DNA from 2 places in the Kitasatospora sp. NPDC048365 genome. Region 1 is predicted to be linked to the other one. Evidence: riboswitches for the same ligand, from Rfam matches in the RefSeq annotation. Region 1 holds a riboswitch; the other holds the start of a gene.
The links. A riboswitch is a leader RNA that binds a small molecule or an ion and turns the genes downstream of it on or off. The one in region 1 is predicted to bind ZMP and ZTP.
Positions count from the first base shown of each region.

Region 1 (6,631 bases):
CGGCCGGGCGGGCCGGAAAATCCGGTGGCCCGGCGGCGCGGGCACGGCAGACTCGCCGCATGACCCGATCCTCGGCACCTGACCCGAAGTCCGATCTGCACCGCTACCTGCGCGACGCCCGCCAGGCGGTCCTGTGGAAGCTCGACGGCCTGTCCGAGTACGACCTCCGGCGGCCGATGACCCCGACCGGCACCAACCTGCTCGGCCTGGTCAAGCACCTGACCGGCGCGGAGGCGCTGTACTTCGGCGCCACCTTCGGGCGGCCGTTCGACGCGCCGCCACTCTGGATCACCGGTGACGCCGAACCGGACGCGGACTTCTGGGCCACCCCGGAGGAGAGCCGCGAGCTGATCGTCGACGGCTACCGGACGGCCTGGGCGCACGCCGACGCGGTGATCGACGCCCTGGCGCTCGACGCGGTCGGCCGCGTCCCGTTCGAGCCGCACCCCGAACTCACTTTGCAGCAGGCACTGTTGCACATGGTCGCCGAGACCGGGCGGCACGCCGGGCACGCCGACGTGGTGCGGGAGCTGATCGACGGCGCGGCCGGGCTGCGCGAACGCGACAGCAACCTCCCGCCGGGCGACCGGGAGCGCTGGGCCGCCCACCGCGCCCGGGTCGAGCACGCCGCCCGGACGGCGGCCGATCGTGCCCCGGCCGCCGGGGGGTGACCGCACACCGACCGCCGCGGGGGTGACCGCGCGCCTGCCGCCGCGGGGGTGACCGCGCGTCAGTCCGTGAAGTCGGCGCGTTCTGCCAGGATGGGTGCCGATGAGGACAGGGAATCCGAACTGCGCGGTGTGTGGAGGGACGGTCGCCCCCGACGGGCGGTGCTGGGACTGCGGGGCGGCCCAACCCGCCTTCCGGGCGCGACTGGAGGCGGCGGACGGGTGCGGCTCCGCCGCGGTCGCCGACCGGGGGCTGCGGAAGGCGACCAACGCGGACGCCTTCGCGCTGACCGCCGTCGGCCCGTGGTCGGTCGGGGTGGTCTGCGACGGGGTGTCGATGGCGCCGCGCGCCGACCGAGCGGCCCAGGTCGCGGCCGAGACCGGGGCGGCGGCGCTGGCCGCCCTGCTGCGGGAGGGCGCGCTCCCGGAGACCGCGCTCGCCGAGTCCGCCGCCCGGGCCGCCCGCGCGGTCGCCGCGCTGGCCCCCGGCGGCACCGCCGACAACGCGCCCGCCTGCACCTACCTCGCGGGCATCACCGGACCGGCCGGCCTCTGGTGCGCGGGCGTCGGCGACAGCCGCGCGTACTGGCTGCCCGAACACGGCCCCGGCAGGGTGCTCACCGAGGACGACACCGGCGAACTCGACGCGCTGACGGCCTGGTTGGGGGCCGGTGCCCAGCCGCCCGAGCCGGCGGTGGCGAGCCTGCGCCCGTCGGTCCCGGGCCGGCTGCTGCTGTGCACCGACGGCCTGTGGCGCCACCTCCCGCACCCGGACGACCTGCGCGCCACTCTCCCCCGCGACCGTGCCGCCGATCAACTCGCGGCCGCCCGCGGCCTGGTGGGCCGTGCGCTGGCCGCGGGCGGCGAGGACAACATCACCGCCCTGCTGCTGACCGTCCCCGCGGGCCGCCCGGCCCGTCCGGATCGGCCGTGCCCGTGACGCGCAGGGCTCCGGTGTCGTGGCCGAGGCGCGCGGCCCAGTCGAGCGCCTCGTCGAGCGTCACGTCCCCGCCGGCCAGGCGGGCGGCGGCGAGCGTGCCGGGCACCCGTCCGCCGTCGATCAGTTCGGCCCACTGCTTCCGTTCGAGCGAGAGGTAGCGCAGGCCGGGCAGCTCGGCGAGGACGCCGAGGTCCGGGACGACGGCGGCGGCCAGGTCGAGGCCGTGCAGGTGCGGGACGGTGCGCAGCGGGGCGAGGTCGACCGGGACGGTGGAGCCGAGCTCCAGGGCCGCCAGGTGCGGGTGCCCGGCGAGCGGGTCGAGGTCGCCGTCCGCGAGGTGGACGCGCAGGTCCTCGACGGGCAGCTCGCGGAGCGGGGCGAGGTCGGTGGTGGAGCAGCGGTTGAGGCGGAGCCGTCGCAGCGCGGGCGCGGCGGTGAAGGGGCGCAGGTCCACCGGGGAGGGGGCGTCGTTGAGGTGGACGGCCTGGTGGGTGGGCTCCACCTGGTCCGGGGTGCTGCCGATCAGCTCCCGGGGGCCGCGGCGGCGCGGCGGCAGGCGCAGGTCGAGGAAGTCGTCGTCGATGTCGTAGGCGCCGGCGGCCAGCAGTTCCAGCTGTTCGCCGAGCAGGGCGGTGAGCGACTCGGCGACGTACGCGGGGCCGCCGTCGAAGTCGCGGCCGACCCGGACGATCTGGCCGGGGCGGCCGTCGCGGGCGGGGGCGAGGTCGACGGCGAGGTAGTTGCCGTCCTCGCCGGTGGCGAACGGGATCCAGCCGGGGTGTCCGCCGCAGCGCCGTACGGTGTCGGCCGGGTCTGCGTCGAGCACCACGGCGTGCCAGCCGAGTTCCCAGCCGAACCAGGGCGCCTGCCGGACCCACCGGTGGGCGTCCGGCAGGCTCGCCACCGGCATCCAGCCGTAGGTGTCGAAGAGGTACCCGCCCCCGTCGCCGTCGGCGATCCGGTAGAGCGCGCGGAGGTCGGCGGGCAGCGTCGTGCCGAGCAGGCGCTCGGTCTCCGCGACGGCCGCCTCGGTGGCCGGCGGCGGCAGTTCGCCCGGCTCGTCGAGGAGGCCGGCGCGCTGCCGCACGTACTCCCGGAGGCGGGCGACGGCCAGGTCGGGGTCGCCCGCGGGCGCGACCGTACTGCCGCCTGGGGCCGCTCCGGGCTGCGGCGGCCGGAAGTCGGGGTCCAGCACGAGCAGCGCGCCGCCGTCGGGGTTGGGGTCGGTGGTGAGCGTGTCCTCGCAGACGGTCAGGCGGTACTCGCCGGAGGGCCGGCAGGTGATCTCCAGGCAGATCTCCTGCCAGCCCCGGGCCGCCCGTACGTCGGCGGCGAGCAGGCGCAGCTCGTCGAAGGTGTTCGGCAGGGTGGGGTTCCGGAAGGCCGCGCCGGGCCGCTCGTAGCCGCCGGCGCAGCCGATGCTGCCCGCGTTCGCGGTGGCCGTCAGCACCGCGCCCGTCCAGCCCTCGGGTGCGTGCGCCAGGATCTTCGCGGCGAGCCGCCGCGCCCTGTCCTCCAGCATGTCCTCGTTCCTCTCCGGTCGACCGGGGGTGATCATCCCAGCCGCCGGTGACAGCGCCGCGCTCAGTGGTGGAAGAGGCGCAGGGAGGTGCGGGTGAGGGTGATGCCGAGGTCCGCGCAGGCGGCGGCGACCTCGGCGGAGCGGACGGAGCCGCCGGGTTCGGCGATGGTGGTGACGCCGCGGCGGTGGGCGTGGTCGACGTTGTCGCGGAAGGGCAGGGCGCCGTCGGAGACGAAGGCGACGCCGGTGAGCCGGGCGAGCCAGGCGCGGCGGTCGGCGGCGGTGAGTTCGCCGGCGGGAGCGGTGAGGGCGGCGGCGAGGCGGGTGTGCTCGTCGGGGGTGAGGTCGCCTTCGAGGTGGCGGATCCGCCAGTTGATGCGTTCCTGGCGGCGGACCTCGGGGCGGAAGGCGAGGGCGCGGACGGCGGGGTGGCGGCGCAGCCACCAGGTGTCGGTCTTGGCGCCGGCGAGGCGGGTGCAGTCGACCCGGGACTGCTGGCCGGCACCGATGCCGAGGGTCTGGCCGCCGCGGACGTAGCAGACCGAGTTGGACTGGGTGTAGCGCAAGGTGACCAGGCCGAGCAGGACGTCCTCCAGGGCCTGCGGGGGGAGGTCGGGTCCGTCGAGCAGCTCGGCGGTGACGGGGGTGCGGTCGCGCTCCTGGGTGAGGCGCAGGCCGTGCACCTCGCGGGCCTCCCAGACCGGCGGGGTGTAGTCGGGGTCGGCCTCGACGACCAGGAAGCGGCCGTTCTTCTTGCGGGCGAGCCGCGCGGCGGTGCCGGGTTCGTAGCCGGGGGCGACGATACCGTCGCAGACGAGTCCGCCGAGCAGTTCGGCGAGTTCGGCGTCGACGGGGTGGGAGACGGCCGCGAGGTCGCCGTAGGAGGACTTGGGGTCGGCGTCGCGGGCGCGCAGGTAGGCGGAGGCGAGCGGGCCGGTGGCGGTGCCGGTGAGGCCGTGCAGCTCGGCGGTGACCGCGTCGAGGGGGCCGGCGAGGGCGGCGCCGGCGGGTGAGACGTGCTTGAAGGACGCGGCGGCGGGCCGGCCGAGGGTGCGGGCGGCCTCCTGGACGAGCTGCCAGGCGTTGAGGGCGTCCAGCAGGTTGATGTACGAGGGTTCGCCGTTCAGCACCCGGATCGGCATCCGGTCCTCGGCGACCGGGACGGCGTGGGACGCGCGCTGGTGCGGGTTGGTGCCGTGGCGCAGCGGTATGGCGGTGGACGGGGGGTTCACGGGCCGGGCCTCCTCAGCGGTGGGTCGCTGACGGAGGCGCCCAGGCGGTCGGCGCTCGCGTCGGTGTCACGGCCGTTCCCCGGTGGTGGTCCACCTTCGCCAGTCGCGGCCGCGGCCAGCGTACAGCGCCCGGCGCCGGTACAGTCGCTGCGGCCGTCCGCCCGGGGCGGCCGCGCGCAGCAGAGGGGGCTGGTGATGGCTCGTCACCTGGAGCGGATCCGGCAGCTCGATCCGGAGACCGAGTACACCGAGATCTACCGGATCAGCAGCCAGTACGAGTTCCCGTGGGACACCACGCAGGCGCTCGGCTTCGCGCTGTACCGCACCTACGCGGTGCCGTCGATCGGCCGACTGCTGGCGCAGACCGGCGAGTTCACCGCGCGCACCCAGAAGCGGTACGACGACACGGTGCTGATCCTGGAGGCGGTGGTCGAGCACGGCTTCGACTCCGAGCAGGGCCGGGAGGCGGTGCGCCGGATGAACCGGATGCACCGCCGGTACGAGATCACGAACGAGGACTTCGTCTACGTGCTGTCCACCTTCGTGGTGGTGCCCAAGCGCTGGCTGGACGAGTTCGGCTGGCGCCCGTACTCCCCCGTCGAGGTGCGGGCCTCGGTCAACTACTACCGGGAGCTGGGGCGCCGGATGGGGCTGCGCGACGTCCCGGAGACGTACCAGGAGTTCGAGCGGCTGCTGGACGGCTACGAGCGGGCCCACTTCGCCTTCGACCGGGGCGGGCGGGACGTCTCGGACGCCACCCTGGACCTGACCGCGAGCTGGTACCCGCGGCCGCTCGGCGCGGCGATGCGGTACGCCTCGCTGTGCCTGCTGGACGACCCGCTGCGGGAGGCGTTCGGCTACCCGCGCCCGCCCGCGGCGCTGCGCTTCGCGGCGCGCGCGGGGATGCGGCTGCGCGGGCGGTTCGTGCGGCTGCTGCCGCCGCGCCGCCGGCCCAGCCTGGCCCGGGACGGGCGGCAGGTGCGCGGCTACCCGAACGGCTACCGGATCAGTGAGCTGGGCACCTTCGAGGACGGCCGTCCGGGTGGCTGCCCGTTCCCGCACGCGCAGGCCGAGGACCCGCCCGGCGCGCACTCTTGACGATCCGTCGCACTTGGCCAAGCCTGGTCGGGCGCGACGCGGATCCGAGTGGAGGCGGTGGCGGTGGCCGAGCAGCAGCTGTCCGAGGAGCACGGCGACGACGAGCCCGCGCCGCCGGCCGAGACGATCCGCGCCCGGCTGGACCGCACCGCCCTGGCCTTCCCCGACCGGGAGGCGCTGGTCGACGTGGAGACCGGGCGGCGCTGGACCTGGTCCGCGCCGGCCGCCGACGTGGACCGGCCGGCCCGCGGCCTGCGGGCGCTCGTGGTGCGGCCGGGCGACCGGGTCGCCGTCTGGGCGGCGAACTGCCCGGAGTGGGTGCTCACCCAGTACGCGACGGCCCGGCTCGGGGCCGTCCTGGTCAGCGTCGACCCGGCGTACCGCACCCGGGAGCCGGCGTACGTGCTGCGCCGGGCGGGCGTCTCGGTGCTGGTGGCGCAGCCCTCGTACCGGGACGGCGACCACCGCGCGATGGCCGCCGAGGCCGCGACCGACTGCCCGGCGCTGCGCGAGGCGGTGTGGATCGGCGAACCGGGCCGGCACCGGCTGCTGGAGGAGCCGGAGCGCACCGCCGAGGCGGTGGACCCGGACGGCTGGATGCACACCGGCGACCTGGCGGTGATGCGCTCCGACGGTTATTTGGCGGTGGTCGGCCGGATCAAGGACGTGATCATCCGCGGCGGCGAGAACGTCTACCCGCGGGAGGTCGAGGAGTTCCTGCACACCCACCCGGCGATCGCGGACGTGCAGGTCGTCGGGGTACCGGACGAGCACCTCGGCGAGGAGGTCTGCGCCTTCGTGGTGCTCCGCGACCCGGCCGCCGCGCTGGACATCGAGGAGCCGGCCGCGTTCTGCCGGGGCCGGCTCGCGCACGACAAGACGCCCCGGTACCTGCGGGTGGTGCCGGGCTTCCCGCTGACGGCCGGCGGCAAGGTCCGCAAGACCGAGCTGCGGGACCTGGCCGCCCGGGCCCTCGCCCGGTGACCGGGGCGGCCGGACGGGTGTTCGCCCGCCCCCGGGACGGTCCTCTACTCTGGTGACGTGCTCATACTCGTCAGCCGTCGCCACGTGGACCTGCTCCGCGTCACGAGCATGTCCTGTCGACGCTCCGGCTGACCTCGTTCCTTCCCTTCCCCGCCCCTCTCCTGTGGGCACACACCCTGCTCCCCGG
Region 1 covers NZ_JBICYJ010000011.1:52,279-58,909, forward strand. The annotation lists gene ACGFX4_RS13700 (DinB family protein) at 60-671, shown strand; gene ACGFX4_RS13705 (PP2C family protein-serine/threonine phosphatase) at 799-1,608, shown strand; gene ACGFX4_RS13710 (SMI1/KNR4 family protein) at 1,544-3,130, opposite strand; gene ACGFX4_RS13715 (phosphoribosylaminoimidazolecarboxamide formyltransferase) at 3,193-4,362, opposite strand; ZMP/ZTP riboswitch at 4,394-4,479, opposite strand; gene ACGFX4_RS13720 (oxygenase MpaB family protein) at 4,558-5,460, shown strand; gene ACGFX4_RS13725 (AMP-binding protein) at 5,524-6,444, shown strand.

Region 2 (5,482 bases), on a different contig from region 1:
CTCGCCGCCGGTGTCGCCGCCATCCGGGCCGTACTGGCCGGCCAGCACCTCCTCGACCGCCTCCAGCCGGGCCTGCAGCTCGGCCAGGGCGGCGGCCACCGAGTCCTCGCCGGCCGCGCGGACCGGCGGCCGGCCGGGCCGGTCGAAGGGCTTGGTCTCGGTGCGGTCCTTGATGTCCTTGCGCTCCTTGAACGGCTCCTTCAGCTCCTTGTGGAGCTCCTTCCGCACCTCCTTGAGGTCCTTCAGGCCGTCCTTGCGCTCCTTGGTGGTGTCCTTCAGCTCCTTGCCGCCGTCCTTGAACTCCTTCGCCAGCGGCTTGCCGCAGGAGACCGAGACGGTTGCCGTCATGGTCAGGCCCGGCGCGGAGATCGCGGAGAGCGACACGCAGGTGTCGGCGCCCGCGTAGGACTTGGTGCTCGGCGTGGTGGAGCCGCTGATCGCGGTGTTGCCGGCGCTGCCCGGGTACGGGTCGCCGCCGTCGCCGCGGTTGCCGGCGAGCTCCAGGTCGCGCCGGGCGTCCGCCTGCAGCAGACCCACCTTGTAGTGGTTCTCGTCGCTGTTGGTCGGCTTGGCGTCGTCGATGTGCCAGATCAGCAGGCCCGAGCCGGGCAGCGACTGGTCGTAGCCGGTCTGCTGCCGGTTCTCCACCAGGAAGTACTCGCTGCCCCCGCCGCCGTCCTTCCACAGCCGGTGCACCGTGTGGCTGGACTTCACGTCCTCGAACGACACCGTCCCGCCGCTGGTCACCGCGGTCGCCGAGGCCCAGCCCTGGTTCACCTTGCACCACGCGGACGGGTGCACCGGGATGTCACCGCCCCCGCCCCACGAACCGGCGCCCATCAGGCACCAGTTGCCGACGCCCTCCGAGGTGCCGTCGATGTCGTACAGGTCGGGGAAGCCGAAGAGCAGGTGCCCCAGCTCGTGCGCGCAGACGCCGATCTTGGCGTCCTCCGGGATGGTCAGGTAGGCGAAGATCTTGGTGCCGTCCGCGTTCAGCTCCGCCGGCAGCGTCCACTTGTGCGACCAGATGTCGCCCGAGTTGCCGCTCGCCTCGCCGCCCGACCCGGCGTGCACCACGATGAACGCGTCCACGTAGCCGTTGCCGTCGTTGTCGTACGGGCCGAAGTCCACCGCCGGGTCCGCCGCCTGCGCGGCGTCCCGGGCCATCACGTTGGCCCGCGCCTCGCCGGTCGGCCGGCCGATGCCGAAGTTGCCGTTGGCGTACCAGGCGAGGGTCTGCGGCAGCCGCAGCGGGCCGACCACCTCGCCGACGATGTCCACCAGGCCGTGCGTCACCTCGCGGTAGTACTCCCGGACGCTGCCGTGCGGCAGCGCCCCGAGCGAGAAGAACAGCTCCTCGAAGTGCTCCCGGGTCGCCGTCATCGCCTTGTCCGAGAAGTCCGCCAGCACCACGACCACCCGCACCGTGCCGCGCAGCGGAGCCCGCTCCGCCGCGGCGGCCTGGATGGTCGCGTACGGCGTGCCCAGCGGGAACTCGTCCGGCGGGAAGATCGTGCCGTCGTCGAAGCCGAGCTGCCGCGGACCGCGCGACACCCCCAGCTGCGACGCCAGTTCGTCGGCGCCCGACCGGGCCCGCTCCAGCTGCTCCTGAAGTTTCTGCCGCAGCTCCGGGCTGGGCGCCACCGCGCAGAAGTCCGACCAGACGGCGCGGGTGGTGGTGTGGTGCTGCGAGACCTGTTCGGGCATGGCGACTCCCTCGGACAGCGTTCGGCGACGACCCCGCTAACAGATCGTAGTGACGTCGTGCCTGTGCGTCGACAGGCGCGCCGGGCGCTCGTGCGTGCTCGATCCTTGGTGATCTTCCTCTGTGCGCACGGCACTTGGCGGAGCCGCCGCCCGCCGCCGATCAGCCCGTCGCGGGACGCTCGGCCGGGTGATCGGCCGGGTGATCGGCCGGGTGATCGGCCGGGTGATCGGCCGGGTGCCCGGTCGGGTGCTCGGCCGGGTGCCCGGTCGGGTGCTCGGTGGCATCGAGGGGGCGGCGGAAGCAGCGGGCGGGCTTCTCGCCGATCACCGTCTCGCCGGTCGCGGTGAAGCCCGTGCGGTGCAGGACGGCGAGCGAGGCCGGGTTGTCGAGCGAGGCCATCGCGGTGAGCTCGGTCAGGCCGTACGGCCCGGCGGCCAGCGCGCAGACCGCGCGGACCGCCGCCGTGGCCACGCCCCGGCCGGCCGCGGACTCGCCGACCCGGTAGCCGAGTTCCGCCGAGCCGTGCTCGACGTCCACCAGGTTCACCCGGCCCAGCAGCACGCCCTGCCCGTCCAGGACGAGGTGGAAGTGGCAGATCCCGGCGTCCTGCTCGGCGAGCAGCATCAGGTGCCGGGCCGCGAACTCCGCGAAGTACGCGTCGCCGCGGTCCGGCACGCTCCGCGCGAAGAACTCCCGGTTCTCCCGCTCGAAACGGAGCACCGCGTCGGCGTGGTCCGCCCGCAACCGCTCAAGCCTGATCACGGCCCCACCCTACTCACCGCCCCGCCCGCCCACTGCCCCGCGCACCCACCGCCCCGCGCGGGCCGCTCAGAGGCCGAGGGTCGCCGGGTCCTCGCCGAGCTGCGCGGCCGCGGCCAGGACCGTCTGCTCCAGCAGCACCGCGATGGTCATCGGCCCGACCCCGCCCGGCACCGGCGTGATCAGCGACGCGCGGGCCGAGGCGCCGGCGAAGTCCACGTCGCCGACGTTGCCCGGGTTGTAGCCCGCGTCCACCACCACTGCGCCCGGCTTGATCCACTCGCCGCGGATCAACTCGGGCCGCCCGACCGCCGCCACCACGATGTCCGCCTCGGCGACCCGGGCCGGCAGGTCGACCGTCCGCGAGTGGCAGTACGTCACGGTGGCGTCGCGGGCGAGCAGCAGCATCCCGGCGGGCCGGCCGAGGATCGCCGAGCGGCCGACCACCACGGCGTGCCGCCCCGCCGGGTCGACGCCGTACGCGTCGAGCAGGCGCATGATGCCGCCCGGTGTGCAGGAGACGAACCCGGGCAGGCCGAAGCCCATCGCGGCGAAGGAGTGCATGGTCACGCCGTCGACGTCCTTGCCGGGCGCAATCGCCTCGAACGCGGCGCGCTCGTCGATGTGCGCGCCCACCGGGTGCTGCAGCAGGATGCCGTGCACCCCCGGATCGGCCGACAGGCCGGACACCACCTCCACCAGCCGGTCGGTGCTGATGTCGGCCGGAAGGACGACCTGCCGGGAGCGGATCCCGTTGAGCTCGCAGCGGCGGGCCTTCATCCGTACGTAGGTGACCGACGCCGGGTCCTCGCCCACCAGCACGGTGGCCAGGCACGGGGCCGTCCCGGTGCGGCGGGTCAGTTCGGCGGCGCCGGCGGCCGTACGGGCCGTCAGCTCGGCGGCGCGCGCGGTGCCGTCCATCAGGCGGGCGGTGGTGGGGTGCGTGGACACGGGCGGACTCCCTGGTCGACGTGGATCGCCCAGGCGCGCGGCAACGGCGTGGCTCCGCCGGGCCGCTCCCCGGTGGTGGCCCACCTCAGCGCCAGTCACGGCCCGTGCCCACCTTACCCAACGCTCACCGCGCCGGGTGGGCCTGCGCCGGGTGCGCCGACGCTCACCGCGCCGGGTGGGCCTCCGCCAGGTACGCCAGGAGCAGCTCGGTGACCTCCGCCGGGCGCTCCAGGCTCGGCAGGTGGCCCGCCCAGTCCAGCAGCACGGGCCGGCTCCCGCCGCCGAGCCGGCCCGGCAGCTCGCGCGCGATCTCCACGAAGTCCGGGTGGTCGAACGCGCCGCCGACCACCAGGGCCGGGGCCTGCACGTCCGCCAGGTCCACCTCGGGCCGGGTCGGGCCGACGTCCTGCGGGCCGGCCAGCTGCACGTCGAAGGAGTGCCGCTGCATGGTGCGCACCAGCTCGCGGGTCTCCCCGTCCACCTCCGGGCCGAGCCACGTCTCCAGGTTCAGCTCCACCGCGCCCGCGACGTCACCGGCCTCCAGCAGCTCGTCCTCCCGGGCGCCGAACTCGCGCAGCTTCGCGCTCGGCTCGTGCCCCGGCACCGCCGGGCACAGCAGCGCCAGCGCCGCCACCCGCTCGGGCCGCAGCGCGGCCAGGTTCAGCGCGATCCGCCCGCCGTACGAGGAGCCGACCACCGCGGCCCGCTCGATCCCGAGCCCGTCCAGCAGGTCGGCCACGTCCTCGTGCTCGGCGTACGGCCCGTCCGGCATCGGCGTCTCGCCGAACCCGCGGAAGTCGCACCGCACCACCCGGTACCCGGCATCCACCAACGCCGCCCACTGCGGCTCCCACATCCTCCGGTCGCACACCGAGGAGTGGAGCAGCACAATCGCAGGGCCCTGACCAGCCACGTCATGAGAAAGAGTCACCGACGCACCTTAAACGACCGATCCCCGACCGTCCGTCGAATATCCCCGTGTGTCCGGCCGCCGGGGCATGATGGGGGCGTGCCCGAGGGTGACAGCGTGTACCAGGTGGCCGCGCGGCTGCACGAGGTGCTGGCCGGGCGGGTGCTGACCGCCGCCGACCTGCGGGTGCCCGCACACGCCACCGCCGACCTCGCCGGACGGCTGGTGCTGGAGACCGTCCCGCGCGGCAAGCACCTGCTGACCCGGTTCGACGGCGGGCTGACCCTCCACACCCACCTGCGGATGGACGGGCGCTGGCAGGTGTTCCGCGCGGGGGAGAAGTGGAGCGGCGGCCCGGCCTTCCAGATCCGCGCCGTCCTCGCCACCGAGGAGCACACCGCCGTCGGCTACCGGCTGCCCGTCGTCGAACTGCTGCGCACCGCCGACGAGTCCGGCGTCGTCGGCCACCTCGGACCCGACCTGCTCGGCGCCGACTGGGATGCCGACGAGGCCTGCCGCCGGCTCGCCGCCGACCCCGCGCGGCCGCTCGGCGAGGCCCTCCTCGACCAGCGCAACCTCGCCGGCATCGGCAACGTGTACGCCAACGAGCTCTGCTTCCTCGCCGCCGTCACCCCGTGGACCCCGGTCGGCGACCTCACCGTCCTGCCCCGCCTGGTGGCCCGCGCCCACCAACTCCTCGACTTCAACCGGATGCGCCACGGCCACATCACCACCGGCGACCTCCGCCCCGGCCGCACGCACTGGGTCTACGGCCGCGCCCGCGACACCTGCCGCCGCTGCGGCACCCGCATCCGCACCGCCCCCCACGACCGCGACCGCCCCGCCTACTGGTGCCCCCACTGCCAGCAGGGCCCCACCCCGTCGCCCGCACCCCGCCGCTGACCGGCCCTGTGCCTCAGCCCAGGCTGAGCTCCGTTGCCCGTTGTGCCAGGTCGGCCGCTCCAGGGATGCCGCGGCGTTGCCAGGTCGCCATCGTGGACCGAATCTTCTTCAGGTCCTTCGTGTGGCGATCCGAGGTAACGCCGTCCATGAAGTCCAGCGACCTGCCCCAGAGGACTACGGCTTCGTCGTGCCGTCGCTGCGCTGCAACAGCGAATGCCAGGTTCCCGAGGGTGAGAGCGTGGATGCGGCGG
Region 2 covers NZ_JBICYJ010000009.1:226,660-232,141, reverse strand. The annotation lists gene ACGFX4_RS12200 (M6 family metalloprotease domain-containing protein) at 1-1,707, opposite strand, end outside; gene ACGFX4_RS12195 (GNAT family N-acetyltransferase) at 1,868-2,470, opposite strand; gene ACGFX4_RS12190 (bifunctional 5,10-methylenetetrahydrofolate dehydrogenase/5,10-methenyltetrahydrofolate cyclohydrolase) at 2,537-3,388, opposite strand; ZMP/ZTP riboswitch at 3,439-3,527, opposite strand; gene ACGFX4_RS12185 (alpha/beta fold hydrolase) at 3,582-4,349, opposite strand; gene ACGFX4_RS12180 (DNA-formamidopyrimidine glycosylase family protein) at 4,428-5,231, shown strand; gene ACGFX4_RS12175 (tetratricopeptide repeat protein) at 5,245-5,482, opposite strand, start outside.
Region 2: another riboswitch for ZMP and ZTP. It lies ahead of ACGFX4_RS12190 (bifunctional 5,10-methylenetetrahydrofolate dehydrogenase/5,10-methenyltetrahydrofolate cyclohydrolase); the one in region 1 lies ahead of ACGFX4_RS13715 (phosphoribosylaminoimidazolecarboxamide formyltransferase).